4 regions of the Bacillus hominis genome follow, and region 3 is predicted to be linked to each of the others. Evidence: predicted binding sites of a transcription regulator. Region 3 holds the regulator's gene; each other region holds the start of a gene.
What was found. The regulator LexA, encoded in region 3, represses DNA repair genes until DNA is damaged. The targets are predictions, from matches to a motif close to CGAACATATGTTCG.
Positions count from the first base shown of each region.

Region 1 (7,181 bases), 1.4 Mb from region 3:
GATAACTCTACTTCTTTTATTTTCTCTTTCATTCTTGCTTTATCACGATCTAAAATCTCTTTTAAATACTTACCTGTATACGAGCGTTCTTCTTTCACTACTTGTTCTGGCGTTCCGGAAGCAACAATTTGTCCGCCTTTGTCTCCGCCTTCCGGCCCAAGATCAACGATATAATCAGCTGTTTTAATAACATCTAAATTATGCTCGATTACAAGTACTGTCTCCCCGCTTTCAACAAGACGTTGCAACACTTCTAGAAGACGTGCAATATCATGTGCATGTAAGCCAGTCGTCGGCTCATCTAAAATGTATAACGTACGCCCTGTAGAACGACGATGTAATTCAGAAGCTAATTTCACACGCTGCGCCTCACCACCTGATAACGTCGTAGCTGGTTGTCCTAATTTCATATAACCAAGCCCTACATCTACAAGTGTTTGAAGTTTACGCTTAATTTTCGGGATGTTAGCAAAGAACTCTACCCCATCTTCAATTGTCATCCCTAACACTTCAGAAATATTCTTATCTTTATATTTCACTTCTAACGTTTCACGGTTGTAACGTTTACCGTGACAAACTTCACACGGAACATACACGTCTGGTAAGAAATGCATTTCAATTTTAATAATTCCATCACCACGACACGCTTCACAACGGCCGCCTTTTACGTTAAAGCTGAAACGTCCTTTTTGATATCCACGCACTTTCGCTTCATTCGTTTGCGCAAACACATCACGAATATCATCGAATACACCTGTATATGTTGCTGGGTTGGAACGTGGTGTACGCCCGATTGGTGATTGATCAATATCAATAACTTTATCTAACTGCTCAAGACCTTTAATTTCTTTATGAGCCCCTGGCTTCGCTTTCGCTTTATATAACTTTTGAGCTAACGATTTATATAGCACTTCATTAATCATCGTACTTTTTCCAGAGCCAGATACGCCTGTCACTGCTACAAATGTTCCTAGAGGGAATGACATCTTCGCATTTTTCAAGTTATTTTCTTTCGCACCGACAATCTCCACTTTACGTCCATCACCTTTACGTCTTTCAAGTGGTACCGGAATAAACTCTTTACCGCTTAAATATTTCCCTGTTAATGAATTCTCGTCTTGCATAACTTCAGCTGGTGTACCTGCTGATACAACTTGACCACCATGAATACCTGCACCAGGTCCGATATCAAGTAAATAATCAGCAGCCATCATCGTATCTTCATCATGCTCAACAACGATTAACGTATTTCCTAAATCACGCATTTCCTGCAATGTACGAATAAGACGATCATTATCGCGCTGATGCAAACCAATAGAAGGCTCATCGAGGATATACAGTACGCCAGTAAGGCGAGAACCAATTTGCGTTGCTAAACGAATACGCTGCGCCTCACCACCTGATAAAGTTCCTGCTGCACGACTTAACGTTAAATAATCTAAACCGACGTTCACTAAGAACCCAACGCGTTCCTGAATTTCTCTTAAAATTAAATGAGCAATTTTTTGTTGTTTCTCAGTTAACTCAACATTCGAGAAGAACTCCTGTACTTCTTGAACAGAATATTTCGTTACATCAGCAATCGTTTTATCACCAACGAAAACAGCTAAACTCTCAGGCTTTAAGCGTCCGCCTTTACACTTTGGACAAGCTTGCTCCGCCATATATTTCTCCATTTGCTCACGAACATAATCAGAACTCGTCTCACGATAACGACGCTCGATATTCGGAATAACACCTTCAAATAAAATCTCATTTTCCTTTACTTGACCAAATTCATTCACATAGCGGAAATAAACCTTCTCTTCCCCGCTTCCGTACAACACTTTATCAAATAAATCCTTCGGTATATCTTTCACCGGCATATCCATATCGATGCCGTAATGATTACACACAGATTTTAATAATTGCGGGTAATATTGTGAACTTGTCGGTTCCCAAGGAGCAATCGCATGTTCATTTAATGATACATCCCAGTTCGGAATAACAAGCTCTAAATCTACCTCTAACTTCGAGCCAAGTCCATCACAAGAAGGACACGCGCCGAACGGACTATTGAACGAGAACATACGCGGCTCTAATTCTCCGATTGAAAAACCACAATGCGGACAAGCATGATGTTCACTAAATAGAAGTTCTTCCTCTCCCATTACATCGATTAAAACTCGGCCCCCGCCAAGCTTTAAAGCACTTTCGAGTGAATCTGCAAGTCGGCTTGCAATTCCTTCTTTCACAACAATACGGTCAATAACAACTTCAATTGAATGCTTCTTATTTTTTTCTAACGTAATCTCTTCAGATACATCCAGCATCTCTCCATCAACGCGCACACGAACATAACCTTGCTTCTTAATATCTTCTAATACTTTCACATGCGTACCTTTACGCCCTGACACGATAGGCGCTAGCACTTGCAACTTCGTACGTTCAGGATATTCAAGAACACGGTCTACCATCTGTTCCACTGTTTGTGATGTAATTTCAATTCCATGATTCGGACAAATCGGCGTACCAATTCGTGCGAATAATAAACGTAAATAATCATAAATCTCTGTTACCGTTCCAACCGTTGAACGTGGATTACGACTCGTCGTTTTTTGATCAATTGAAATCGCTGGAGATAAACCCTCAATCGTATCAACATCCGGCTTATCCATTTGCCCTAAAAACTGGCGCGCATACGCGGATAAAGATTCCACGTATCTGCGCTGCCCTTCCGCATAAATCGTATCAAATGCTAACGATGATTTTCCTGAACCAGACAATCCCGTCACAACAACAAGCTGATTTCTCGGAATGGTTACGTCAATATTTTTTAAATTATGCGCTCTAGCACCTTTTACAACAATAAAATCCTTACTCACTCTTTTCACCCTTCCGCTTTTAATTCTAATAGTAAATCTCTTAATTCAGCTGCACGCTCGAAATCTAACGCTTTTGCTGCTTCTTTCATCTCTGCTTCCATCTTCGCAATTGTATTTTCACGTTCTTTTTTCGTCATCTTCTTAGCTGGTGCTGTTTCATACGTTTCCGTATCCTCAGCTGCTGTTGTCGCACGAATAACGTCACGTACTCCTTTTTGAATCGTCTTCGGCGTAATACCATGCTCTTTATTGTAAGCTTCTTGCAACTGGCGACGACGCTGCGTTTCTTCAATCGCAATTCCCATTGATCTTGTTATACGATCTGCGTACATAATAACGCGGCCGTTTTCATTACGTGCCGCACGACCAATTGTTTGAATTAATGAACGCTCTGAACGTAGGAATCCTTCCTTATCAGCATCTAAAATAGCTACAAGTGATACTTCTGGAATATCTAATCCTTCTCTTAATAAGTTAATACCGACAAGTACATCAAACTTACCAAGGCGAAGGTCACGAATAATTTCAATACGTTCTAACGTTTTAATTTCAGAGTGAAGATAGTTCACTTTAATTCCTACATCTTTTAAGTAATCCGTTAAATCCTCTGACATTTTTTTCGTTAAAGTCGTAATTAATACACGTTCATTTTTTGCAATACGATCTTGAATCTCTCCTAATAAATCGTCAATTTGACCTTCAATTGGTCGTACATCAATTGGTGGATCTAAAAGCCCTGTTGGACGAATAATTTGTTCTATTACTTCCGGTGACTGCTCTAACTCGTATGGTCCTGGCGTTGCCGAAACGTAAATAACTTGATTCGTTTTCTCTTCAAACTCATCAAATGTGAGCGGTCTATTATCTAAAGCTGATGGCAGACGGAATCCATGATCCACAAGCACTTGCTTACGTGCTTGGTCCCCGTTATACATCGCTCTTACTTGCGGAACCGATACATGCGACTCATCCATAACAATTAAGAAATCCTCTGGAAAATAGTCCAAAAGTGTATATGGTGTTGAACCTGCTGGACGAAGTGTTAAATGACGGGAATAGTTTTCAATCCCTGAACAAAAACCCATCTCACGCATCATTTCTAAATCATAACGTGTACGTTGTTCTATGCGCTGCGCTTCTAACAATTTACCGTTATCATTTAATTCTTTTAAACGCTCTTCTAATTCTTTCTCTATATTTTCAATAGCTACCTTCAGCTTTTCTTCACGTGTAACGAAGTGAGATGCCGGGAAGATTGCTACATGATCACGTTCTGCTAATACTTCACCCGTTAATGCATTTACTTCTCGAATACGATCTATTTCATCTCCGAAAAATTCAATTCGAATACAATGTTCGTCAAGTGATGCAGGGAAAATTTCAACTACATCTCCGCGCACACGGAATGTACCACGCTTGAAATCAATATCATTACGTCCATACTGTACATCAACAAGTTCACGAAGCAATTGATTGCGGTCCTTTTCCATACCAACTCGAAGTGAAACAACTAACTCGCGGTATTCTTCCGGAGAACCTAAACCGTATATGCACGATACACTCGCAACGATAATAACATCATCTCGTTCAAATAAGGAAGACGTTGCCGAGTGGCGTAATTTATCGATTTCATCGTTAATTTGCGCATCTTTTTCAATAAACGTATCCGTATGTGGTACGTACGCTTCTGGCTGATAATAATCGTAATAACTAACAAAATACTCAACAGAATTGTTAGGAAAGAAATCTTTCAGCTCACTATATAACTGCCCTGCTAACGTTTTATTATGAGCCATCACAAGTGTTGGCTTCTGCACTTCTTTAATGACATTTGAAATCGTAAATGTCTTACCCGTCCCTGTCGCTCCAAGCAACACTTGCTTTTTCTTTCCACTATTAATTCCCTCTACAAGCTTCTCTATCGCCCCCGGCTGATCACCTTGCGGGGAATATTCTGAGATAATTTCAAATGGATGTTCCAACTAAAAACCGACCTCCTCATAAAAATCTGTATTATTATTTTACCACGAATGCTCATAAAAAACCTAAAAAAACGAACAGATATTCGGTAAAACTTTCGACAATATATACATAAAAAAGGAAGGAATAAATACTTCCTTCCTCTACTAACTCTATTTTTTAGGTACATATAATAGGTCATATCCATTGCGCCCATTTTCATTCGTACAATCTATTAACCTATAACCTGTTTCTAATTCACGTTGCTCTTTAACAATCCTTTTACAACTATCTTTATGTAACCCTTTATGGTCACCAGCAAATTGGTCTTGTCTATTATCTAACACATAAAGTATATCTTTCTCACTATGCTCTAACGTTTGAAAAACCGGATCACCTTCATCTGTATAATTTACAATTCTTATTTTATCAACTTCCCCTTGTTCCACATTCAAAACGAACTTTTCGAATTTATCCAGATTAGAAATTTCTGCCCCCTTTGCAACGACATCATTCTTCTTATCAATTGCACTGTTAGGTTGTGAGCATGCTACTAAGCTAAAGAGAACTAGGCATATAAAACCGCTTCTTTTTTCTATTGTCAGCCTCTCCTATAAAAATTATTTGTATACCCAAAAAGCTACTTTCCTCTATGAAAGTAGCTTCTCGTTTTCTTTCTCCTTCTTCGGAAAAATCACATATGAAAATGAAATTGCAGTATCCACTAAAAGAATAATAGCCCACACTTGGCTTACACGGCTTGCTGCTTTATTTAAAACGATTCCTGACTCTAACCAATTGCTCCACTGTTCAAATGGAATAAATCCATACGCGAAGAAAAAGAAAATATGCACAGCGACGAATAAAACAAGGTGTAGTACCCAAGTTTTCATTTCTTGCTTCGCATAGGCCATGCCTGTTAATTCTACCTGTTCTTCAATAATAGGCGCTGGTTCATTCCGCCATTTAGCAACTAATTTTCGCACATATATATCTAATTTCTTCAAATCCTTTTTTCCATAAAAAACTGCATATAATAAAATGATTACCGTAATGATTTGAAAATTAGAGAACTTCCCTGTTTGATAATAGTCCACTACCCCTAAAGTTAAAATAAACACTTCATTTACGAGTAGCACAATCCCCATAATAAAACTCGCCTTTTTCAAACGGAATCCGTAACGGAGTAAAAAGAAACCGATAGCCGATAACCAAAATACAATCTCTGCACCAATTAAAAAATACCACCGATATTCTGCCAGTATACTCATTTATCTCTCTCCCTTTCATCATATATACGAAAAGCCTCATCCATATATACTAGAAGCTCTTCCTCAATTGGATACATACTCATTTTCTGTGAATCTTCTTTTGACTTTCTTACTTCCCACAATTTATCTAAAAATGTTTCATCACCATTTGCCATCTCTAAACACTTCTGCATTAATTTCTTTGTTGCGCCTTGTACTTCATCACATGATGCTTCCTTACCGTCTTTCATAAAGTTACGTAGTTGCTTTAATAAATCTACCCACTCTAAAACATTCGGATCTTCTTCACTCATGTTCGGCAAATTATGAAGCAACTTTTGTTCTTCCTTAGAAAAAACTTCATTTTGGAACATTTCACGTATTCGAGGAGACTGTTTCGAAAGCTGAATAAGTTCAAACATAACTTTCCAATCCAGTTCCCCTTCCACATCTACTGAATAAACAACCGCTTGTAAAATACGTTCCATTCGATTAAATTTCTTCTGTTCATCTTGTACAAACTTAAGTTGCTTTCCAAGCGATACTTTTAAATTGAGCTCACCCGTTATTAACATATTCGTAATCTCTTTTAACGAAAAACCCATTTCTTTTAAAAATAAAATTTGCTGCAAACGAACAACGTCTCTCTCGCTATATAACCGATGTCCTCCATCAGTTTTTCCACTCGGCTTTAATAAATCGATTTGATCATAATAACGTAACGTCCTTACTGTAACCCCTGTTTCCCTCGTTAGTTCTTGAATCGAAATCAACTCCATCACCTCTTCTCCTTCATTATAAAAGATGACGTAACGTAACTTTCAAGTAGTTTGTAAAAAAAATACAAAAAGCTGTTTATACCCTTTGTATAAACAGCTTTTATGGAAGAAAACCCTTTTGTATAGCACGTCCACAAGATAAAATAATTGCCCCAACAACAACACTTATTGCTGTTTTATGATAATGCGCTAAAACTAATAAATAGTATGATAAACCTACAGCACCAATCATAATACATACACTTGGCACTGGATTACGAGAGAAGTTTTGCATCCCCCACAAAATTGCAAATATAGCCGTCGCAACGCATAATACCGCTAATCCCATC
Region 1 is NZ_JAUCFS010000005.1:4,663,960-4,671,140, forward strand. Features, by position in the region: gene uvrA (excinuclease ABC subunit UvrA) at 1-2,864, opposite strand, end outside; gene uvrB (excinuclease ABC subunit B) at 2,870-4,846, opposite strand; gene QUF93_RS26985 (DUF4362 domain-containing protein) at 4,997-5,428, opposite strand; gene QUF93_RS26990 (hypothetical protein) at 5,474-6,094, opposite strand; gene QUF93_RS26995 (MerR family transcriptional regulator) at 6,091-6,852, opposite strand; gene QUF93_RS27000 (hypothetical protein) at 6,953-7,180, opposite strand.
Region 1: uvrB (excinuclease ABC subunit B) is a predicted target of LexA. The motif match lies at 4,919-4,932, and genes of this name have one in related genera.

Region 2 (8,214 bases), 440 kb from region 3:
AAAAGCAATTCAAGTTGCTTTTGAGGAATCTCATTTACATCGTATAGAAGCGCCGATTATGCCACGTAATTTAGCATCTATACAAGTAGTGACGAAGATAGGCTTTCAATATGAGGGAGTATCTAGGAAGATGTTAATGGTAAATGGAATCTGGGAAGATCATATGCGCTGGGTATTGTTAAACGAGTAATAGGAGGCAGATGGGGATCTAGATGTGTTAACCATCTGTTTTTTGTCTTGTATTTCGAAACTTTTGCGAAATTCTGTTATAATTAATGTTGTTACATACATAATGGTAGTGCAGGAGGCGCAGTCTTATGATTAATCAAGAACGTTTAGTAAATGAATTTATGGAGTTAGTACAAGTAGATTCTGAAACAAAATTTGAAGCAGAAATTTGCAAAGTGTTAACAGAGAAATTTACTGCTTTAGGTGTAGAAGTATTTGAGGATGACACGATGGGTGTGACTGGTCATGGTGCAGGTAACTTAATCTGTACTTTACCAGCAACAAAAGACGGTGTTGATACAATTTATTTCACTTCTCATATGGATACAGTAGTTCCTGGTAATGGAATTAAGCCTTCTATTAAAGATGGATATATCGTATCAGATGGTACTACAATTTTAGGAGCCGATGACAAAGCTGGATTAGCATCTATGTTTGAAGCAATTCGTGTCTTAAAAGAGAAAAACATTCCTCATGGTAAAATTGAATTTATTATTACAGTTGGAGAAGAATCTGGTCTTGTTGGTGCAAAAGCGTTAGACCGTGAGCGTATTACAGCAAAATATGGTTATGCATTAGATAGTGATGGAAAAGTTGGTGAAATTGTAGTTGCAGCGCCAACACAAGCGAAAGTGAATGCGATTATTCGCGGGAAAACAGCTCACGCTGGCGTAGCACCAGAAAAAGGTGTATCTGCAATTACTATCGCAGCAAAAGCAATCGCAAAGATGCCACTTGGTCGTATCGATTCTGAAACAACTGCAAATATTGGACGTTTTGAAGGTGGTACACAAACAAATATCGTTTGCGATCATGTTCAAATTTTTGCAGAAGCTCGTTCTTTAATAAATGAGAAAATGGAAGCACAAGTTGCAAAAATGAAAGAAGCATTTGAAACAACTGCAAAAGAAATGGGTGGTCATGCAGACGTTGAAGTAAACGTTATGTATCCAGGATTTAAGTTTGCTGCTGGCGATCACGTTGTAGAAGTTGCGAAACGTGCAGCTGAAAACATCGGTCGTACGCCTTCTCTTCACCAAAGTGGTGGCGGAAGTGATGCGAACGTAATCGCAGGACATGGTATCCCAACAGTTAACTTAGCAGTTGGTTATGAAGAAATTCATACAACAAATGAAAAAATTCCTGTTGAAGAATTAGCGAAAACAGCAGAATTAGTTGTAGCTATTATTGAAGAAGTAGCGAAGTAAGTAATAAAGTAAAAAAAAGTAAAAAAGACGTGTGAACCAATTATGGTTTACGCGTCTTTTTTTATTTTGATTCAAGTGCTTTCACAAGGCGGATAAGCCAATATAGGAAAATCCATGGCAGTATATAGGTTGTTACGATACTTAGTAAACGTGGAAGGAGCCCTGCTACGTTTATATCAAAAATAGGAAGTAATAAATAATTAATTAAGATGACTAATATAATAACGAGAAATGTATAGTTGAGTTTACTATTTGATTTCACAATAGATCACTCCTTTTACAATAATATCCATAGTTCATATAAAGTATAGCAAAAATAAGGATAAAAAGAATAAGTAATTATTATATTGTACATGAATTTGATATAATGAAAGAACAAACGTTCTTTGAAAGGGGTGAGTATTATGCGAGAAATGTATCCGAAAAATGGACGTGTTATTTTACATGTAGATATGAATTGTTTTTTCGCATCTGTTGAAATTGCTCATGACCCATCATTACAAGGAAAGCCATTAGCGATTGCGGGGAATGAAAAAGAGAGAAAAGGGATTATCATAACATGTAGTTATGAGGCGAGAGAAAATGGAATACGTACGACGATGCCTCTATGGGAAGCAAAGAGATTATGTCCGCAATTAGTTGTGAGGCATCCTAATTTTACATTATATCGAGAAGCTTCATTTCAAATGTTTCAAATTCTTTCCCGTTTTACAGAAAAAATACAACCGGTTTCGATAGATGAAGGGTATTTAGATATTACAGAGTGCTATGCACTCGGTTCGCCTCCTGAAATAGCGAAGATGATTCAACAAGCGTTACTAACAGAGTTACAGCTTCCATGTAGCATCGGAATCGCTCCAAATCTTTTCCTAGCAAAGACTGCTTCAGATATGAAAAAACCTCTTGGTATTACAGTACTTCGAAAACGTGATATCCCAGAAATTATTTGGCCACGATCCGTTGCAGAGATGCATGGAATCGGAGAGAAAACAGCTGAAAAACTAAAAGACATTCATATACATACAATTGAACAGTTAGCAAAAGGAGACGAGCATATCATTCGCGCTAAAATTGGAAAGCACGGTGTTGATTTACAAAAACGTGCAAAAGGTATGGATGACAGGGAAGTTGATCCAAATCAAATGGGACAACATAAAAGCGTTGGAAATTCGATGACTTTCTCAAAGGATATGGATGAAGAAAAAGAATTACTTGATATGTTAGAAAGATTATCGAAATCAGTAAGCAAAAGGTTACAAAAACGAACTCTCGTTAGTTATAACATTCAAATTATGATTAAATACCATGATCGTCGCACAGTAACACGGAGTAAACAATTGAAAAATGCAATTTGGGAAGAACGGGTTATTTTCCAAGCGGCATCCCGTTTATGGAAGCAACACTGGGATGGTGATTCTGTTCGTTTGTTAGGTGTTACGGCTACTGAATTAGAGTGGAAGACAGAATCGGTAAAACAGTTAGATTTGTTTTCATTTGAAGAAGATGCGAAAGAAGAGCCGTTACTTGCTGTTATTGATCAAATCAATGATAAGTATGGAACACCTATTTTACAGCGAGGTAGTCAATTATTACGTAAGCAAGAGAAGTCGTTTCAGCAAAAATTAGAGAATAAGTTTATGTAGAAGTTGTTAGAGATTTAAACCTTTCTTTTTTAGATGGAAGAGAGGATCTAGCCATGCGTAGAAGCGGTCAAACCCTTTTTTAGCTCCATGCTAAGTTGAAAACAAGGAGAACAAACGAGTATGGAGTGTGTCGGATTATGCATAGCTGTTGCTTATTTGTTGAAAGTGAAAAAATGGGTATATGTAAAAGGTGTTATGGATATAAACCCTTCTTTTTTAGATAGAAGAGAGAATCCGGTCATGCATTGAAGCGATCAGATCCTTTTTCAGCCCCATGCCAAGTTGAAAACAAGGAGAGCAAACGAGTATGGATATAAATAAAAAGCACTGTAATCAGTGCTTTTTATTATAGATTATGAGATTGTAGGGTTTTCAAAAATAACAATCTCTGAGCTATTTGTTGTTGAAACGCGTTGTGCGTAATATGTTAAAGCTGAAGAAATATATGTTGGTAACGTCTCATTTGTATGTGATGTTGTATATTCATGAATTAATTCTTTTAAAGTCGTCCACTCTAGTTGTGCTGGATGATCAGAAACGAAAGAACTTACCCAGCGATCAAATGAAGATGAAAAATCAGTCTGTAAACGAAATACTTCTTTCATAATAAAACGCTCCCTTTATATATGATATAGTTATATTACTACAAAATACGAACAATTGTTAAGTTTTTTATTTCAAACGTTCGTGTTATATAGTTGTCTAGATGATTGGTTATGTAAATTCAATTTGCCATTTGAAATAACATTCCGTAAGATGAAAGATAGATTATATAAAGAGCTGGAGGAAAGAAAGTGGAATTTGTATTTTTAGGAACTGGTGCAGGTGTTCCTTCAAAAGGAAGGAACGTTTCAGCAATCGCCTTACAATTGTTAGAAGAACGAGGGCAAACGTGGCTATTTGACTGTGGTGAAGCGACTCAGCATCAAATTTTACATACATCTGTACGCCCAAGACGCATTGAAAAAATATTTATTACCCATTTACATGGAGATCATATTTTTGGTTTGCCGGGTTTATTAGGGAGCCGTTCTTTTCAAGGAGGAACGACGCCGTTAACAGTGTACGGCCCAAAAGGAATTAAACAATTTATTGAAGTAGCATTATTAGTAAGTACGACACATGTTAAATATCCACTTGAAATCGTTGAGATTACGGAAGAGGGTATTGTGTTTGAGGATAATGAATTCAGTGTAGAAACAAAAAGGTTATCACACGGAATCGAATGTTTCGGATATCGAATTGTAGAGAAAGATATACAGGGAGCTCTTTTAGTTGATAAGTTGCTGGGAATGGGTGTGAAACCGGGTCCAATCTTTAAGCGTTTAAAAGATGGAGAAGTAGTTGAATTAGAGAATGGCACAGTGTTAAATGGAAAGGATTTTATCGGCTCGCCTCAAAAAGGAAGAGTTATTACAATTTTAGGCGATACACGATATTGCGAAGCGAGTAGAGAGCTTGCGCAAGATGCCGATATACTTGTTCATGAAGCGACTTTTGCGGCAGAAGATGGACAGCAAGCACATGACTATTTCCATTCAACAACAGAACAAGCTGCGCGTATTGCATTAAATGCAAATGTAAAGCGATTAATATTGACTCATATTAGTTCTCGTTATCAAGGAGATACATATAAGGAATTGCTGAAAGAAGCAAGAGAGTTATTTTCTAATACAGAAATCGCGATGGATTTGAAATCATTTCCAGTAGAAAAGTAATATTCAAAAAATGGTAACATATGTTTGCCATTTTTTTTATTTATAATAAAAAAATTTTTTACTAAAACTGTTATCATTTTATATTTATATTGGATAATACAGAAAGTTGTAATGGTTTAGAGATATAGGATAAAAATATATAATACCGATTATTTAGAAAAACTGTTATATAAGTAGGACGACATACAAGTGATACAAATAGGGAAAATAGATTTTTATTCAGAAATTTTAAAATTCAATAAAAGTAAGCGTTTCATAAAAAACAAGCTATAATGAGGGCACATTATAATTTACATCATGCGTTTTAGTCATTTTTCGTAACAAACGAAATTGACTAAACAGTGAGAGAGCATCATGGAGATTATTAAGGGAACGATATTACTATTATTTGTACTAAGTCTTTTTCACTCTTTAGTTTTAAAGCTCCAAACGGTATGAAAGCAATGGGGGCTTTAGCAAATGCGGCCGTTGCAAGTTTCTTAGTTGAAGTTTTTCAATTATACGTTAGTGGAGATTTAATTGGTATACCATTTTTAAAAGAGGTTGGACGATCAGCAGATAGTCTAGGCGGAGTAGCGGGTGCCACTTTAGTTGCATTAGCAATGGGTGTATCACCTGTTTAGGCTATGCTTGCAATGGCTTCTGTGTTAAACTTTGGATTGCTACCAGGATTTATTGCTGGTTATCTTATATCATTTTTAGTAAAACAAATTGAAAAACGTGTACCAGAAGGATTAGATTTAATGATCCAATGAAAGTAACGCTATATTTCTTATGTATTATGGTATCTGGTATTATTTCAGGATATATTGGTTCACTGCTATTCAAAAACTATCCAATTCGTACAGCGGAGCAAATTCGTGGTACGGCTGGAAAAGCAACAGGTGTGGCAGCTTAATAGAATAGTAGAAAATAATTTTTTCATAGAGGTTTAGGGGGAGTTATGATGAAGTATCGCTCAGTGTTTGATATTATTGGTCCGGTTATGATTGGTCCATCAAGTTCACATACAGCAGGCGCAGCAAGAATGGGGCAAGTTGCTCGTCAACTGTTTCGTCATGAACCAGAGAGAGTTAGCATTTCATTATACGGTTCATTTGCAAAAACATATCGTGGTCATGGTACGGATGTAGCACTAGTTGGTGGAATACTAGGATTTGAAACAGATGATTTACGTATTCCAAGTGCGCTAGAAATTGCACAAGAACGCGGGATTGAAGTAGAATTTATTGAAGAAGATGCAAATGCTCCACATCCAAATACAGCGAAAATTCGTCTGTATAAAGGTGAAGAGGAAATCGAAGTTGTTGCTTGCTCAATTGGTGGCGGTAAAATCGAAGTTGTAGAATTAAATGGATTCGATCTTCAATTATCAGGAACGAGTCCAGCACTTCTTATTGTAAATAACGATCGCTTCGGCGCTATTGCAGCTGTAGCTTCAATCCTTGCAAAACATGAGATTAACATTAGTACAATGAGTGTTTCTCGTAAAGAAAAAGGAAGAAGAGCGCTTATGGTCATTGAAACAGATGAATTATTAGCGGATGAAGTAATCGCGGAAATAAATGGGCAACAAAATATTTGTCAAGTAACTATTATGGATTAATTGCAGGGGGGACACACCATGTTTCGGAACGCAGCGGAACTAGTGGCGCAAGCTAAAGAACAAAATGTAAAAATCGCAGAAATTATGATTCAATGTGAAATGGATACAAGAAGTATCTCAAGGGACGAAGTAATTGCCGGAATGGAAAAGAACTTAGTCGTGATGGAACAAGCAGTAGAACGCGGTATTCGTGGTGTAAAATCACCGACTGGTTTAACTGGTGGGGATGCTGTGAAAGTTCGAGAGTATATGAAGAGTGGAAAAGGCTTATCTGGGGATACAATTTTGGACGCAGTGAGTAAAGCAGTTGCGACAAATGAAGTAAACGCAGCGATGGGGATCATTTGTGCAACACCAACAGCAGGATCTGCTGGAACAGTGCCAGGCGTCCTGTTTGCACTTAAAGAAAAATTACAGCCGACACGTGAAGAAATGATTGAATTTTTATTTACAGCAGGAGCTTTCGGTATGGTTGTTGCGAATAATGCTTGTATTTCTGGTGCGGCAGGAGGTTGCCAAGCTGAGGTAGGTTCAGCAAGTGGAATGGCAGCAGCAGCAGCAGTTGAGATGGCTGGTGGAACACCAGATCAAGCAGCTACAGCGATGGCGATTTCATTAAAGAATATGCTTGGTTTAGTATGTGATCCTGTTGCAGGGCTTGTAGAAGTACCTTGTGTAAAACGTAATGCAGCAGGAGCTGCGAATGCCATGATTTCAGCTGATTTATCATTAGCTGGTGTAACTAGTACAATTCCATGTGATGAAGTCATTGAGGCAATGTTTAGAATTGGACAAACGATGCCGGTAGCACTTCGTGAAACAGCAGAAGGTGGACTTGCAGCAACACCAACAGGTCGTCGTCTGCAAGAAGAGATTTTTGGTAAGAGTAATAACTAAAAGCATATCATATGATTAAAATAAAAAACGGAGCTCAAATAAAGTTGAGCTCCGTTTTTTATTTTTCTTTTGCTATTTTTTCTAATGTTTTTCCAAGATCGTGTGATCGTTTCGTTGCTTGTGTAATACAGGAAATTAATGCTTGTTGAAAATCATGCTCTTGTAATACTTCAATACCTGCTTCGGTAGTTCCGCCAGGAGAAGTAATTTCTTTTCGCAAAATAGAAGGATGTTTTTCGCTTGCTTTTAGCATTTCAGCAGCACCAATCATCGTCTGAAGAATAAGAGATTTTGCAACATCTTCTTTTAAACCAATTTTTTTTGCTGCCTCTTCCATTGCCTCTACCACGTAATAAATATAAGCTGGTCCACTTCCGGATAATGCAGTGACAGCATGCATATCTTCTTCCTCTACAACAGAGACGAGACCAATCGTTTCAAATAACGACGTTGCAGTTCGAATATGTTTCTCCGTTGCGTGTACTGAAGGTGAGATAGCGGTAGCGGATTTTAAAATGGCCGCAGATGTATTTGGCATTGCACGAATAATTGGAACATCTTTTTGAAGTAGGTTTCTAATTGAATGAGTAGAAACACCTGCTAATAACGAAATAATAAGCAAGTCATTATTTATGTATTCTTTAAGAGGAATAACCGCTTCTGCAACATCCTTTGGTTTCATTGCTAGAAAAAGAATATTTGTATTAGCAAGTAGTTCTTTTTTGTTATGCGTACCTTTGATACCATATTTTGTATGTAGCTCTTGTAACCTTGTCTCGTTAGAACGATTACTTACGGTAATTTGTTCTCCTTTAACAACATTTGCGTGTAACAATCCACCAATAATCGCTTCGGCAATAGAACCTGCACCGAGAAAGGATATGTTTTGAATAGACATGATGTTCCTCCTTTAA
Region 2 is NZ_JAUCFS010000005.1:3,740,576-3,748,789, reverse strand. Features, by position in the region: gene QUF93_RS21930 (GNAT family N-acetyltransferase) at 1-190, shown strand, start outside; gene QUF93_RS21925 (tripeptidase T) at 318-1,436, shown strand; gene QUF93_RS21920 (hypothetical protein) at 1,498-1,698, opposite strand; gene QUF93_RS21915 (DNA polymerase IV) at 1,841-3,079, shown strand; gene QUF93_RS21910 (hypothetical protein) at 3,200-3,328, shown strand; gene QUF93_RS21905 (DUF3932 family protein) at 3,433-3,684, opposite strand; gene rnz (ribonuclease Z) at 3,874-4,797, shown strand; gene QUF93_RS28935 (PTS sugar transporter subunit IIC) at 5,232-5,420, shown strand; gene QUF93_RS21890 (hypothetical protein) at 5,549-5,695, shown strand; gene sdaAB (L-serine ammonia-lyase, iron-sulfur-dependent subunit beta) at 5,744-6,403, shown strand; gene sdaAA (L-serine ammonia-lyase, iron-sulfur-dependent, subunit alpha) at 6,422-7,300, shown strand; gene proI (pyrroline-5-carboxylate reductase ProI) at 7,359-8,198, opposite strand.
Region 2: QUF93_RS21915 (DNA polymerase IV) is a predicted target of LexA. The motif match lies at 1,809-1,822, and genes of this name have one in related genera.

Region 3 (8,214 bases):
AAACAAGTGTTACTAATGAAAGAAAATCAAACAGAAGCGGTGAAAATAAAAGAAGAAACGAAAGAAATCTCAAAAACTGAGCTTCGCAAAATACTTCGAGATGAACTACAACATACAGGTAGATTTAATCGAACTTCATTGCGACAAGGTGACATTTCAAGGTTTTTTCACTAAAGATAACTGATTCTGAAGGTGTTTAGAGGGACTAAGGAGGAATTTATAATGGCTAGGTACACAAGAGAAGATATTTTCCGTTTGGCGAAAGAAGAGAATGTAAAGTATATCCGCTTACAATTCACAGACCTTTTAGGAGTAATTAAAAACGTAGAAATTCCAGTGAGCCAATTAACAAAGGCTCTTGATAACAAAATGATGTTTGATGGATCTTCTATTGAAGGTTTTGTACGTATTGAAGAATCTGATATGTATTTATATCCGGATTTAGATACTTGGGTAATTTTCCCTTGGACAGCTGAAAAAGGTAAAGTAGCTCGTTTAATCTGTGATATTTACAATGCTGATGGTACTCCATTTGATGGCGATCCACGTAACAACTTAAAGCGTGTGTTAAAAGAAATGGAAGCATTAGGATTCTCAGATTTCAATCTTGGACCAGAGCCAGAATTTTTCCTATTTAAAGTTGATGAAAAAGGAAATCCAACATTAGAATTAAACGATAACGGTGGATACTTCGATCTTGCACCGATGGATTTAGGGGAAAACTGTCGTCGTGATATCGTTCTTGAGCTTGAAGAAATGGGCTTTGAAATTGAAGCATCTCACCATGAGGTTGCTCCAGGGCAACACGAAATTGACTTTAAATATGCAAATGCAATTCGCTCATGTGATGACATTCAAACATTCAAACTTGTTGTAAAAACAATTGCTCGTAAACATGGTTTACATGCAACATTTATGCCGAAACCATTATACGGTGTAAACGGTTCAGGTATGCACTGTAACTTATCATTATTTAAAAATGGTGAGAACGTATTCTTTGATCAAAATGGTGATTTACAATTAAGTGATGATGCTCGTCACTTCATCGCAGGTATTTTAAAACATGCACCAGCATTTACAGCGGTAGCAAACCCAACTGTAAACTCTTACAAACGTTTAGTACCTGGATATGAAGCTCCATGTTACGTAGCATGGTCTGCACAAAACCGTAGCCCGTTAGTACGTATCCCTGCATCTCGTGGTATTAGTACACGCGTAGAAGTACGTAGTGTTGACCCAGCTGCAAACCCGTATTTAGTAATGGCTACATTATTAGCAGCAGGTCTTGACGGAATTAAAAACAAATTAACTCCACCAGCTGCAGTAGACCGTAACATCTACGTAATGACAAAAGAAGAGCGTGAAGAAGCAGGTATCGTTGACTTACCAGCAACATTAGCGCAAGCATTAGTTACTTTACAATCTAATGAAATCGTATGTGGCGCATTAGGTGATCATTTACTTGAGCACTTCATCGAAGCGAAAGAGATTGAGTGGGATATCTTTAGAACTCAAGTTCACCAATGGGAACGCGATCAATATATGTCTCTATACTAAGAGATGATAAAGCCTTGATACTACGGTATCAGGGCTTTTTTTATTTGTGGGCAAAATAGGTGCCTGCGAAATGCCCAGAAAAAAATCATGGAGATTATTTAAAGTGCTATTGTATTTCTTCAATTTAACGTAGTAAACTTTAAATCATTTTTCGGTTCGGGAAGAGGTGATTGAATAAGGATTTAATATGCGTGCTGGCTATGGGTATATATAGAAAAACAATTGCATTGTATGTTTTGTTCAGTGTTTGATGTTGTGGATGTGTTTAGTGATAAATTAAAGTGCGAAAATATAGTACCTTGCAATAAATAGTACCAAGTGGTATATTATGGATAAATTAGGTACCGTGTATTGAACAGTACTGAAATGAGAAAGGGGGATTGTCCTTGAACGTTCAGTTTAAAAAAGGTGTGTTAGAACTTTGTGTATTGGCACTTGTAAAACGTAAGGATTGTTACGGTTATGAACTTGTTCAGCAAATCTCTAATAAATTTTTAATATCGGAAGGTTCTGTATATCCGTTATTACGTCGTTTAACGAAAGAGGGATATTTTCAAACATATTTAAAAGAATCCACGGAAGGACCGCCCCGTAAATATTATCAACTAACAGAGCAAGGAGAGATGCAACTTACATTATTAGTAACAGAGTGGCGTGATTTTGCGAAAGGGGTACAAGAAATTATTGAAGGGGTGAATTGGGATGAATAAAGAACAGTTCCTTAAGGAATTATCGAATCAGCTTAGAAAGTTATCGGAAGAAGAGAGGACAGATATTTTATTTGATTATGAAGAGCATTTTCAATTCGGGGTAGAAGAGGGGAAAACTGAATCGGAAATAATAAAAGGGCTAGGTTCTCCGAAAGCAATTGCAAAAGACTTACTTGCGATGTATCGATTTGATGAGATGAAAAAAGATCCATCGACTTCAAATGTGACAAGAGCTGTTATGGCAGCGATTGGACTTAGTTTGTTTAATTTTATTATTGTGTTAGGCCCGTTAGTTGCAATTATCGCTTTTATATTTTCCTTTTGGGTCGGTGGTATTGCTAGTGTAGTGACACCGTTTTTTGTTATTATCAAAGTATTTATGGGCACTTTTATATGGTTGGATCTTTTCGTTAGTATAACATTTGTCGGAGTAGGTTTGTTGTTATGTATTATCGCTTATTATAGTACGAAGTGGTTTAAGAGATTATGCGTACGATATGTAATATGGAACTTCAAAATGATAAAAGGGGAGTAGATGATGAAAAAAATATTATTAGTAGCTATCGCTTGTATCATTATTGGAGTAATAGGGATTTCACAAACATATAAAAAAGCAGTAGAAACTGCAGAGAAAGGAAATAAGGAAGAAGTTATTAAAAACGAAACGCTAAAAAATGTAGAAGTTAAGTTAGATGCTGGAGATATTGTTGTCCAAAAATCTCCTGATTCCTCTTTTTATGTAAAGCAAACAGGAGACGTAAGTAAACAGGAGATTCGTATTGCTGAAGATGGTGACACATTGAAAGTCATAGGGGAAATAGAGAAAGGTGTTTCATTTGATTTCTCATTTTTTACTTTCGATTTTCAAACGCCTGCATTGACTATACTTGTACCTGAACGTTTTTACCAAGAGATAAAAGTAAAATCATCCGCTGGACAAATAGAAATAAGTGATGTGAAAGGTGACCGTGTAAGTGTTGAGACACTTGCGGGAGAAGTAGATTTGAAACATGTAAAAGCAAAGAGTGTGGAGGGATCTACAAAAGCTGGTGAGGTGAATTTTAAAAAAGTAATAGGGAAAGTGACAGCGAAAACGGCTAGTGGAGATGTAGATATCATTGATCATGATTCTAAATATGATTTAGAGGCAAGTTCAACTGCTGGAGATATAGATATTACTTTATTGGAAAAACCGCAAGATGCAGTTATTAGTGGGCAAAGCGCTGCCGGAGATGTAACAATTTTTAATGAGGAAAATAAAAATATAACGATTGGTAATGGTAGTAAAAAGATTAGCGGAAAAACCACTGCTGGAGATGTTACTATTGAAACGCGTTAATAATTAATGAAATGCACTCTTTTGGATGAACGGAAATCTATCAAAATATAAAAAGAAGATAATGCCCTATATAAATAAGGGGATTATCTTCTTTTTATTATTTTTAATGTAAATCACGATATACGCCAATTACTTTTCCGATAACTGACACTTGTTTTAAAATGATAGGTTCTAGTGAAGAGTTTTCCGGTTGTAGACGGAAATGGTCTTTTTCTTTATAGAAGCGTTTAACAGTTGCTTCGTTATCTTCTGTTAAAGCAACTACAATTTCACCGTTGTATGCAGACTGTTGTTGACGGACTACGACTAAATCACCATCAAAGATACCAGCCTCAATCATACTATCTCCAGAAATACGTAACATAAACACTTGATCTGATCCAGAAACGATACTAGCTGGAAGTGGGAAGTGCTCTTCTACACTTTCTACTGCTGTAATCGGTAAACCGGCAGTAACTTTTCCGACGATTGGAACTTGAATAACTGATTGTGTTTCTGTTTCTATTCGGTTGTCACCTAAAATTTCAATTGCTCGTGGTTTTGTTGGGTCGCGTCGAATATATCCTTTTTCTTCTAGTCGTGATAAATGTCCGTGCACTGTAGAACTAGAAGCGAGGCCGACTGCTTGGCCGATTTCACGTACGGAAGGTGGATATCCTTTTTCTTGTACTTTTAGCTTAATAAAGTCGAGAATGTCTTGCTGGCGTTTCGTTAACTTTTCCATGTTTTCTAACACCTCGTTTTCTTTCGTTTTTATTATTATTAAGTATAACATGCGAATAAACATTCTACAAACATAAGTTCGAACGAAAGGCGAATTTATGATACACTATAAGGAAATATAGTGAGAAAGAAGGGTTCAAAATGAATGCAATTATTTATGCACGTGTGAGCACAACAAAAGAAGAACAGGAAACATCATTATTGCGTCAAAAAGATGAATTATTGCATTTAGCTGAGCGCTATCAAATGGATGTTACAAAGGTAATTGAGGAGCAGGCTAGCGGTTATACAATTGAACGTGATGGCATATTAGAAGTACTAGATACAATTCGAGATGAACAAGTTGATGTACTACTTATACAGGATGAAACGCGTCTTGGTAGAGGAAATGCAAAGATTGCATTAATGCATTGTTTACATAAAGAGGGGATAAAAGTTTATACGCACACGCATAGTGGTGAATTACAGCTTTCAGATTCAGATTCGATGGTGCTAGATATAATTGGGATCGTTGAAGAGTATCAAAGAAAGATCCACAATTTAAAAATTAAACGTGGCATGCAAAGGGCGGTAGAGAAAGGATTTCGTCCGGAGAATAATTTGAAAAATCGTCATTTAAGTATAGGACGTGAGAAAAAAGAAGTGCCAATTGAGGAAATTGTACGTTTACGCCGAAATGAATTAACTTTTGAAGAAATTGCAGCAACACTTCGTGGTTTTGGTCATGATGTTTCAAAAGCAACTGTACATCGAAGATATGTAGAATATACAAAGCAATTGCTTGATAAAGAGGACTAACTATTGTATGATAATAATCAGTTTTGAGTAGAAGGGGGATTCGAGATGCCAAGTCACGAACTCATTGAACGCATTAACTTCTTAGCGAAAAAAGCAAAAGCTGAAGGCTTAACTGAAGAAGAACAACGTGAGCGCCAATCGCTACGTGAACAATATCTAAAAGGATTTCGTCAAAATATGTTAAACGAATTAAAAGGAATTAAAGTCGTTAACGAAGAAGGTACAGATGTTACACCGGCGAAATTAAAAGCTTTAAAAAAGCAAGATAATGCAAAATTAAATTAAAAGATGGGCATAACCCATCTTTTTTGATATTAATAGAAAGATACGTTAGTAATAGCTTTCCAGTTGTAATGCTACTTCAATCGTTTCAATACATAGTGAGCGGTTAATTTAGACATATCTATTGATATGTCTTTTATTATGCACTCGTTGTGAAGGTAATATGTGAATAAATCGAATTGGTTGACATAGTTTTATTAGAAGCAATGATTGCAAGTGGATTGTATATATAGTAATTCTTTAGGCAGGATAAAATAGATGCGAAGAGAATATGCGTGTGACATTTGTTTTATGATTAGTAGAAGTGCGTGTTTGAAATTAATGTGCTTTTCATATTTGCGCTAAGCTTAAAATATGATCTTGTGCATGTGTTACTTTGATGGTAATTATTATTGATTTTATTTCGATTCAAAGGGAGAATAATCTTCTTTATTTTTAGATTTAATGATATTGCATAAAAATACAGATAATTCCCTTTCTTCCTAAAATAAAAACAATGAAAAAGTATGTCATATTGAATGCCCATACATTACCGAAAACGTTGATTTTTTTATAAAAAATCAAAAAAACATCAACATATTTGTCGATACATGTTGTATAATCTTGCGTGGGAAGATATCATATAAATGTATAAAACGTTTACTAACATACGCGAAGGGAAGAATAGCATGTCACATTCAATCGAACAACTTTCTATCAACACGATTCGCACATTATCCATTGATGCGATTGAAAAAGCAAACTCTGGTCACCCAGGAATGCCAATGGGTGCAGCACCAATGGCTTATACATTATGGACTCAATTTATGAAACACAATCCAAATAACCCAACGTGGTTTAACCGCGATCGTTTCGTATTATCTGCAGGTCATGGTTCAATGTTACTATACAGCCTACTTCATCTATCTGGTTATGACTTAACAATGGATGATTTAAAGAACTTCCGTCAATGGGGAAGCAAAACTCCAGGACATCCTGAGTATGGTCACACAGCAGGTGTAGACGCAACAACTGGTCCACTTGGACAAGGTATTGCAACTGCTGTAGGTATGGCAATGGCTGAAAGACACTTAGCGGCTAAATATAACCGTGATGCGTATAATGTAGTAGATCATCATACATACGCTATTTGTGGTGATGGAGATTTAATGGAAGGCGTTTCTGCTGAAGCATCTTCATTAGCTGCTCATTTACAATTAGGTCGTCTTGTTGTGCTTTACGATTCAAACGATATTTCATTAGATGGCGATTTAAATCGTTCATTCTCTGAGAGTGTAGAAGATCGTTACAAAGCATACGGCTGGCAAGTTATTCGTGTTGAGGATGGAAACGATATTGAAGCAATTGCAAAAGCAATTGAAGAAGCGAAAGCTGACGAAAAACGCCCAACGCTAATTGAAGTAAGAACGACAATTGGTTTCGGTTCTCCAAACAAATCAGGAAAATCAGCTTCACACGGTTCTCCACTTGGTGTAGACGAAACAAAATTAACGAAAGAAGCATACGCTTGGACTGCGGAACAAGATTTCCATGTAGCAGAAGAAGTATATGACAACTTCCGTAAAACGGTACAAGATGCTGGTGAGACTGCACAAGCTGCATGGAACACGATGCTCGGTGAATATGCACAAGCATATCCAGAATTAGCAAACGAGCTGCAAGCAGCAATGAACGGTCTTCTTCCAGAAGGTTGGGAACAAAGCTTACCAACTTATGAATTAGGATCAAAAGCAGCAACACGTAATTCTTCAGGTGCTGTAATTAATGCTATTGCAGAGTCTGTACCATCATTCTTTGGTGGATCAGCTGACCTTGCTGGTTCTAACAAAACATATATGAATAACGAAAAAGACTTCACAAGAGCTGATTACAGCGGTAAAAACATTTGGTACGGTGTTCGTGAGTTTGCGATGGGTGCAGCAATGAACGGTATTGCACTACATGGCGGTTTAAAAACTTACGGTGGTACGTTCTTCGTATTCTCTGACTACTTACGTCCAGCAATTCGCCTTGCAGCATTAATGCAATTGCCTGTAACGTATGTATTCACACATGATAGTATCGCTGTTGGTGAAGATGGCCCAACACATGAGCCGGTTGAACAATTAGCAGCACTTCGTGCAATGCCAAACGTTTCTGTTATTCGTCCAGCAGACGGTAACGAATCAGTAGCAGCTTGGAGACTAGCTCTAGAATCTACAAAAACACCAACTGCATTAGTGTTAACTCGTCAAGATCTTCCAACATTAGAAGGTGCAAAAGACGATACTTATGAAAAAGTAGCAAAAGGTGCATATGTAGTTTCTGCAAGCAAGAAAGAAACTGCTGATGTAATCTTAATTGCAACTGGATCTGAAGTAAGCTTAGCAATCGAAGCGCAAAAAGCTCTAGCAGCAGACGGCGTTGATGCAACTGTTGTTAGCATGCCATCTATGGATCGCTTTGAAGCTCAAACTGCTGAGTACAAAGAATCTGTACTACCAAAAGCAGTAACGAAACGTTTCGCAATTGAAATGGGTGCTACAATTGGATGGCACCGTTACGTAGGTCTTGATGGAGATGTACTAGGTATTGACACATTCGGTGCTTCAGCTCCTGGTGAGAAGATTATGGAAGAGTATGGATTTACTGTAGAGAACGTTGTTCGTAAAGTAAAAGAAATGCTTTAATGATTTTAGAAAAATCTCTCCAGCATGGGGAGATTTTTCTATGTAATTGAGTTTTTTCGACAAGAAAAGTTTTTTCTCTCTCCGTAGTCAGACAATCATTGCAAATTTTCTCTTATATAATGTAGGGAAAAGGTTG
Region 3 is NZ_JAUCFS010000005.1:3,298,824-3,307,037, reverse strand. Features, by position in the region: gene glnR (transcriptional repressor GlnR) at 1-174, shown strand, start outside; gene glnA (type I glutamate--ammonia ligase) at 223-1,557, shown strand; gene QUF93_RS19640 (PadR family transcriptional regulator) at 1,944-2,267, shown strand; gene QUF93_RS19635 (DUF1700 domain-containing protein) at 2,260-2,802, shown strand; gene QUF93_RS19630 (DUF4097 family beta strand repeat-containing protein) at 2,806-3,606, shown strand; gene lexA (transcriptional repressor LexA) at 3,710-4,330, opposite strand; gene QUF93_RS19620 (YneB family resolvase-like protein) at 4,471-5,127, shown strand; gene QUF93_RS19615 (DUF896 domain-containing protein) at 5,173-5,412, shown strand; gene tkt (transketolase) at 6,078-8,078, shown strand.

Region 4 (8,214 bases), 680 kb from region 3:
GAAGAAAGAGAATGTAGGGAATATAGTGTCACCGCAAGTGAAGAAAGAGAATGTAGGGAATATAGTGTTACCGCAAGTGAAGAAAGAGAATGTAGGGAACATAGTCTCACCAAACGTATCAAAAGAAAGTGTTATTATCCCGCAAGTAATACCGCCTAATATTCAAGTGCCAAACATAATGCCAATAATGGATAACAATCAACCACCAAATATAATGCCAATAATGGATAACAATCAACCACCAAATATAATGCCGATAATGGATAACAACCAAATGCCAAATATAATGCCAATAATGGATAACAATCAACCACCAAATATAATGCCGATAATGGATAACAACCAAATGCCAAATATAATGCCAATAATGGATAATAACCAAATGCCAAATATGATGCCGATAATGGATAACAACCAAATGCCAAACATGATGCCAATAATGGATAACAACCAAATGCCAAATATGATGCCGATAATGGATAACAACCAAATGCCAAATATGATGCCGATAATGGATAACAACCAAATGCCAAATATGATGCCGATAATGGATAACAACCAAATGCCAAACATGATGCCAATAATGGATAACAACCAAATGCCAAACATGATGCCAATAATGGATAACAATCAAATGCCAAATATGATGCCGATAATGGATAACAACCAAATGCCAAACATGATGCCAATAATGGATAACAATCAAATGCCAAATATGATGCCGATAATGGATAACAACCAAATGCCAAATATGATGCCGATAATGGATAACAACCAAATGCCAAATATGATGCCGATAATGGATAACAATCAACCGCCAAATATGATGCCATATCAAATGCCGTATCAACAGCCAATGATGCCGCCATATCCGCATTATCAGCAACAAAATCCATACAATCAAATGCCGCCGCAATATACTTCTATGCCAAATCCAAATATGATGCCAATGGATAATAATATACCACCACTCGTGCAAGGGGAAGAAGATTGTGGATGCGGAGGAGAGAGTAGGTTATATAGTCCGCAACCGGGTGGACCACAATACGCCAATCCTTTGTATTATCAACCGACTCAGCCAGCATATGCACCGCAGCCAGGAACGATGTATTATCAACCGGACCCACCAAATGTATTTGGAGAACCAGTTTCAGAAGAAGAGGACGAAGAGGAAGTTTAAAAAAGGTGGGGTTATTCCCACCTTTTTTGTATTCGTGATAGTCAGGAATATGGTGAATTTACATTAAGTGCTAGAAAATTCCTAGTGAAATATTAACAGTGTAAAAACCCTCTCGGTTACTCATCATAAGGGGGAGCTTTTCGAAAGAGAAGTTCATTCTAACAAGGGGGGTTTTTGTATTGAATACGAAAGTGAAAATTATTGCTGCTTCTTTGTTAGTTACCAGTGCATTAGCTGCATGTGGTACACCAAAAGATAATAATGCGATGGATGGACGTAACTATAATTACGAGCGTACATCTTATAATGATACACAGCCATATCGTGATAATGTAACGCGTAACGATCGTTCTACAGATTATGTAACATATAGAAACGGTCGTAACGATACAGGATATAATAATTATTACCGTGATGTAAATTACAATGGGCAAATTGCTAATCCGCACCCAACTCGTAATATTACAATGAACAATTCATACATTAACAATGATGGTAAAACTGCGGAGAAAATTACGAATCGTGTAAAACGTATGAATAACGTAGATCGAGTTTCTACAGTTGTATATGGAAACGATGTAGCGATTGCGGTAAAACCACGTAATCCAGCGACGAATGAAACAACGATGGCGAACGAAATTCGTCAAGCTGTTGCGGATGAAGTTGGAAATAGAAACGTATATGTTTCTGTAAGAAATGACATGTTTACTCGTGTTGATGCAATGAGTACACGTCTACGTAACGGTACAGTTACAAACGATTTTAATCGTGACATAACAAATATGTTCCGAGATATTCGTTACGGTCTGACTGGTACAGTACGATAACAAATCAAAGAGGAAGGGGATAGCCCTTCCTCTTTATTCATCTTCGTCTTGTAAACGACGTTTTTTAATGAGATAACTAACAGAATAAGAAGTTAAAAAACATACGAAGAGAATACTACCTGTAAGGATAGCTTCAAATAGAGGTCTTTCTGGACTGAAAATAAAATAAATAAGAGCCATAATTATCCCTAAAATAAGGGAGCGTAAAACGATTTTATAATAAGGTATCAGCTTCATTTCTTTTTCGCTTACTTCTACATCGATTGAAACACTTAGTTGTAAATAGTTAATTAAAATACCAGTAAACATAAACAATAACCATAATGGAGATTTTGTAATTTGATTAATTCCTTCAGTGAGTCCGATATAACCTAGAATTCCAATTATACCAATCGATTGAAATATAAAGGCAACACGTATGTTTTTTAACATTTGAAGTATGAGGCGCTCATCTTTAATTTTTTTCAAAGCATTCATCCCCTGTTTATATTTATAAAATTAATCGTAGCATATATGTTACATTAATCAATTTATAATTTACATAAATTTCAATTGGGTGAAAGAGGAAGAAAAATATATTTAGAAACATGTTGCGCTTCTATCTTATTAATGTTATATTAGCAAAGCGATGAGCTAATTTACGTAAGACGAGAGATATGCTTAAGTGCTAAACACGCGAATGTGGTCGCCTGGTCTCTCGCCGTAAACGCATCAAGACGCCTGCTTTGCAGGCGTCTTTCATTTTATATAAAAGTAAATGATATATGCAGATGAGGATTAACCCTTATCTGCATTTTTTATTTTTCTTAGAAATTTAATGCTATTGTTTATATGGATAAAACCCCCATTTCCGGAAAAACTACAAATGAAAGTTTGATCTTGCCTAAAAGAGGTGAACGGAAATGAAATGGATACTGATTGCAGTACAAGCTTTCGTGATGATGTTTTGTTTAGTTTGTGAAACGAATGTGAGGGCAGAAGGGCCAGTACCAGAAGTAACAGAGAAAGAACCTCAAGTTACAATTTTATTAGAGCGTATGTATGTTGATGGAGAAGTAAGTGAAGAAATATTTACAGAAAAAGTAGCGGATTTAGAAAAGTTTTTACAGCAATATAAAGAATGGCAACTTGTTGATCGTGATGATGTGCAAATCGTATTACAAAAGAAAGTTGATGATATTTCTCCTTTACTGAAAACGAGCGGTTATTTTGGTGTTTCAGAGGAAGGGATATTGCAAATTTTCAAAGGGGTACCGAAAAGTGATAACGCGATCCATTCCTTCTTTCAAATTGATATGAAAAAGCTTGAAAGTTATGAGCGTGCGGAATTGAAACGTGGTATTCGCATAAAATCAAAAGAAGGTTTTGTAAAGACAATCGAAAAAATGAAGCAGTATGCAGTGCAAAATAAGAAAAAAAGCAGCTCAGGGTGAGCTGCTTTTTTCTTATTTATTTTTAGCTAAAATTTCTTTTGCGATTTCATCAATTAGCATATCTTTTCCGATTGGGTTGAATGCTTTCGTATTGAAGGCTTCGTTCGATACTTCATATACGTGATTATTTTTTACTGCTTTATTATCTTTCCAAACGGCGCTGTTTTTATAGTCTTCGTATACTTTATCAGCTTCTCCGCCGAAGTTTACAACGAACATTTGGTCAGGCTGGAATGCAACAAGGCCTTCTAGTGATACTTGTGCCATCGTTTGTTTTAAATCTGTACCTTTTGTTGCTGGAAGTTTTAAATCGTTAAAGAGTATGTCACCATATCCGAAGCTACCGTATACACGGAAGTTTTGTGGTGTTACTGCAACGAACATAAAGTTCTCATCTTTAGTTTTTTCTTTAATTTTCTTAGATAAAGAGTCAGCCTTTTTATCGTAGTCTGCAATCCATTTGTCAGCTTTCTTCTCTTCGTCAAATAGCTTACCTACTTCTTTAAACTTACCGCGCCAGTCTTCTAAGTTTGTTTCTAGAACAACTGTCGGTGCAACCTTTTCTAATTGATCATAAATTTTTAATTGACGGTTATTTAAAATAATTAAGTCTGGTTTTAGAGCAGTAACAGCTTCTAAATCAACTTTAGGTGCCCAGTACCAACCTACTGCTTTTACTCCGTCTAGCTTTTCTGTTAAATGATTTTGGATTTTATCTTTATATGTGTTTGCTGTACCAACAGGTTTATGACCAAGAAGTAATAACTCTTCTGTTGATCCAGATAAGTCAACAATTCTCTTTGGATTTACTGGAATTGTTGCTTCCCCTTTAGCGTGTTTTACAACTTTTGTTTTCGGTTGTTCTTTTGCTTTTGATTCTTCTTTTTGAGAAGAACAGCCAACAATAGAAAGAACAACTAGCATAATAGTAAATAAAATAAATAGCCTTTGTTTCATCATGATGTAACCCCTTTAATTAATATTGATAATCATTATTGACTCCTGTATAGTAATGTTCTTTTTGTCTTTATGTCAATAGAAAAAAACGGAAATTGTAAACAGGGAACATTTGTTGGGGTAGTCTCGCTTTTCTATTGTTAAATATGTTAAAATGGAATACATGATTTAAGAGGGAGAGATCGTATTTTGTTTGAATATGTTACAGGTTACGTGGAGTATGTAGGACCGGAATATGTCGTAATTGACCATAATGGAATTGGTTATCAAATTTTCACACCGAATCCGTATGTATTTCAAAGAAGTAAGCAAGAAATCCGTGTCTATACATATCATTATGTGAGAGAAGATATTATGGCACTTTACGGGTTTAAAACACGTGAAGAGCGTTTATTATTTACAAAGTTGTTAGGTGTGTCTGGCATTGGGCCAAAAGGCGCTCTTGCAATTTTAGCTTCTGGTCAAACAGGACAGGTCGTTCAAGCGATTGAACATGAAGATGAGAAGTTTTTAGTGAAATTCCCGGGCGTCGGAAAGAAAACAGCGCGCCAAATGATTTTAGATTTAAAAGGAAAACTAGCAGATGTCGTGCCAGATGCATTTGTTGATCTGTTCTCAGATGTTGAAAGCTTTGATCAGAAGAAAGGCTCATCAACTGAGCTTGATGAGGCGCTTGAAGCACTAAGAGCACTTGGTTACGCGGAGAGAGAAGTTTCTCGCGTTGTACCAGAATTATTAAAAGAATCACTTACAACGGATCAGTATATCAAAAAGGCACTTAGTCTTTTACTAAATGGTAAGAGGTGAGTATAATGGACGAACGTCTCCTTTCAGGGGAATCTGCATATGAAGATTCGGATTTAGAGTATTCATTACGGCCACAGACGCTCCGTCAGTATATTGGCCAAGATAAAGCGAAACATAATTTAGAAGTGTTTATTGAAGCGGCGAAAATGCGTGAAGAAACGTTAGATCACGTGCTTTTATATGGACCACCTGGACTTGGTAAAACGACGCTTGCGAATATTATTGCCAATGAAATGGGTGTTAACATTCGAACAACGTCAGGTCCCGCAATTGAAAGACCAGGAGATTTAGCGGCTGTATTAACAGCACTTCAGCCTGGGGATGTATTATTTATTGATGAAATTCATCGTTTGCATAGATCTATTGAAGAAGTGTTATACCCAGCGATGGAAGACTTTTGCCTTGATATCGTTATTGGGAAAGGACCGTCAGCTCGCTCTGTACGTCTAGACTTACCTCCATTTACGCTAGTTGGGGCAACGACGCGTGCAGGTGCATTATCAGCACCACTTCGTGACCGTTTTGGTGTACTTTCACGATTAGAGTACTATACAGTAGATCAGCTTTCTGCGATTGTAGAACGTACAGCAGAAGTGTTTGAAGTTGAAATAGATTCGTTAGCTGCATTAGAAATTGCAAGACGTGCCCGTGGTACACCTCGTATTGCGAATCGTCTATTACGACGTGTACGTGACTTCGCACAAGTTCGCAGTGACGGAACGATTGCGATGGAAATTACACAAATGGCGTTAGAACTATTGCAAGTAGATAAATTAGGACTTGATCATATCGATCATAAATTACTGCTTGGTATTATTGAAAAGTTCCGCGGTGGTCCAGTTGGATTAGAAACTGTTTCAGCAACGATTGGGGAAGAATCGCATACGATTGAAGATGTGTATGAGCCGTATTTATTACAAATTGGCTTTTTACAAAGAACGCCAAGAGGCCGGATTGTAACACCGCTCGCATATGAGCATTTCGGAATGGAGATGCCAAAAGTATGACGGAGATGCCAAAGCTGCTTATTACAGCTGGTATTTTGCTCATTGTTGTTGGATTAGCTTGGAAGTTCATAGGAAGGCTTCCAGGAGATATTTTTGTGAAAAAAGGTAACGTTACCTTTTATTTTCCTATCATTACATGTATTGTGTTAAGTATTGCATTATCTTTTATTATGTATATAATAAATCGATTCAAATAAGAAATAGGTGGATACAGTTATGGATATTAATCTGTTTGATTTTCATTTACCAGAAGAACTTATTGCACAAGTCCCGCTAGAGGAGCGTGAAACATCAAGATTAATGGTGTTAGACCGTGAAACAGGCGATATTGAGCATAAACATTTTACGGACATTCTTTCTTACTTACATGAGGGGGATTGCTTAGTTTTAAATGAAACGAAAGTTATGCCTGCTCGCTTGCACGGTGTGAAAGAAGATACAGGTGCGCACATTGAAGTGCTTCTTTTGAAACAAGAGGATGGCGATAAGTGGGAAACGCTTGTTAAGCCAGCGAAACGTGTAAAAGAAGGAACTGTAATTTCTTTTGGCGAAGGGAAATTAAAAGCAATTTGCACAGGAACTGCAGATCAAGGTGGACGTCAGCTTGAATTTTCATATGACGGCATCTTCTATGAAATTTTAGATGAACTTGGGGAAATGCCACTTCCTCCATATATTAAAGAGACACTGGAAGATCGCGATCGCTATCAAACAGTATATGCGAAAGAAATCGGTTCAGCAGCAGCACCGACGGCTGGACTTCACTTTACAGAAGAGTTACTCGAGAAATTGAAGCAAAAAGGCGTCGGGTTAGCATTCATTACACTCCATGTAGGGCTTGGAACATTTAGACCAGTTTCTGCAGATACAATTGAAGAGCACCATATGCACGCAGAATATTACCATATGTCTGAAGAGACTGCTGCGTTATTAAACCGTGTGAAAGAGAATGGCGGACGTATTATTACTGTAGGTACGACATCAACTCGTACGTTAGAAACGATTGCGACAGACCATAGTGGTAAGCTTTGCGCAGCTTCTGGCTGGACAGATATTTTTATGTACCCAGGATATGAATTTAAAGCAATTGATGGTTTAATTACAAACTTCCATTTGCCGAAATCAACATTAATTATGCTTGTAAGTGCATTTTCAAATAGAGATAATGTACTTCATGCTTATAATGAAGCAGTAAAAGAAAAATATCGTTTCTTTAGCTTCGGTGACGCAATGTTCGTTGCATCTCACGCTAAAACGAGAAACAAATAAAAGGAGTAAATTATGACAGCAATTCGTTATGAATTTATTAAGACATGTAAACAAACGGGTGCCCGTTTAGGACGTGTGCACACGCCGCACGGTTCATTTGATACACCGACATTTATGCCAGTTGGTACACTTGCAACAGTTAAAACGATGTCACCAGAAGAATTAAAAGCAATGGATTCTGGTATTATTTTAAGTAATACGTATCATTTATGGCTACGTCCAGGTCACGAAATTATTCGTGAAGCAGGCGGTTTGCATAAATTTATGAACTGGGATCGTGCAATTTTAACGGATTCTGGTGGTTTCCAAGTATTCAGTTTAAGTGACTTCCGCCGTATTGAAGAGGAAGGTGTTCATTTCCGTAACCACTTAAATGGAGATAAATTATTCTTATCACCAGAAAAAGCGATGGAAATCCAAAATGCATTAGGTTCAGATATTATGATGGCATTTGATGAGTGTCCACCGTTCCCTGCTACTTTTGAATACATGAAGAAGTCTGTAGAGCGTACAAGCCGCTGGGCAGAGCGTTGTCTAAAGGCGCATGAACGTCCACAAGATCAAGGTTTATTCGGTATTGTACAGGGCGGAGAGTTTGAAGAGCTTCGTCGTCAAAGTGCGAAAGATCTTGTTTCAATGGATTTCCCTGGTTACGCTATAGGTGGTTTATCTGTTGGGGAGCCGAAAGATATTATGAACCGTGTACTTGAATTTACAACACCACTTCTTCCAGA
Region 4 is NZ_JAUCFS010000005.1:3,979,591-3,987,804, reverse strand. Features, by position in the region: gene QUF93_RS23260 (YhcN/YlaJ family sporulation lipoprotein) at 1,360-2,007, shown strand; gene QUF93_RS23255 (branched-chain amino acid ABC transporter substrate-binding protein) at 2,041-2,475, opposite strand; gene QUF93_RS23250 (BofC C-terminal domain-containing protein) at 2,910-3,440, shown strand; gene QUF93_RS23245 (iron-hydroxamate ABC transporter substrate-binding protein) at 3,453-4,397, opposite strand; gene ruvA (Holliday junction DNA helicase RuvA) at 4,587-5,204, shown strand; gene ruvB (Holliday junction branch migration DNA helicase RuvB) at 5,210-6,211, shown strand; gene QUF93_RS23230 (DUF2905 domain-containing protein) at 6,208-6,408, shown strand; gene queA (tRNA preQ1(34) S-adenosylmethionine ribosyltransferase-isomerase QueA) at 6,428-7,480, shown strand; gene tgt (tRNA guanosine(34) transglycosylase Tgt) at 7,493-8,214, shown strand, end outside.
Region 4: ruvA (Holliday junction DNA helicase RuvA) is a predicted target of LexA. The motif match lies at 4,503-4,516, and genes of this name have one in related genera.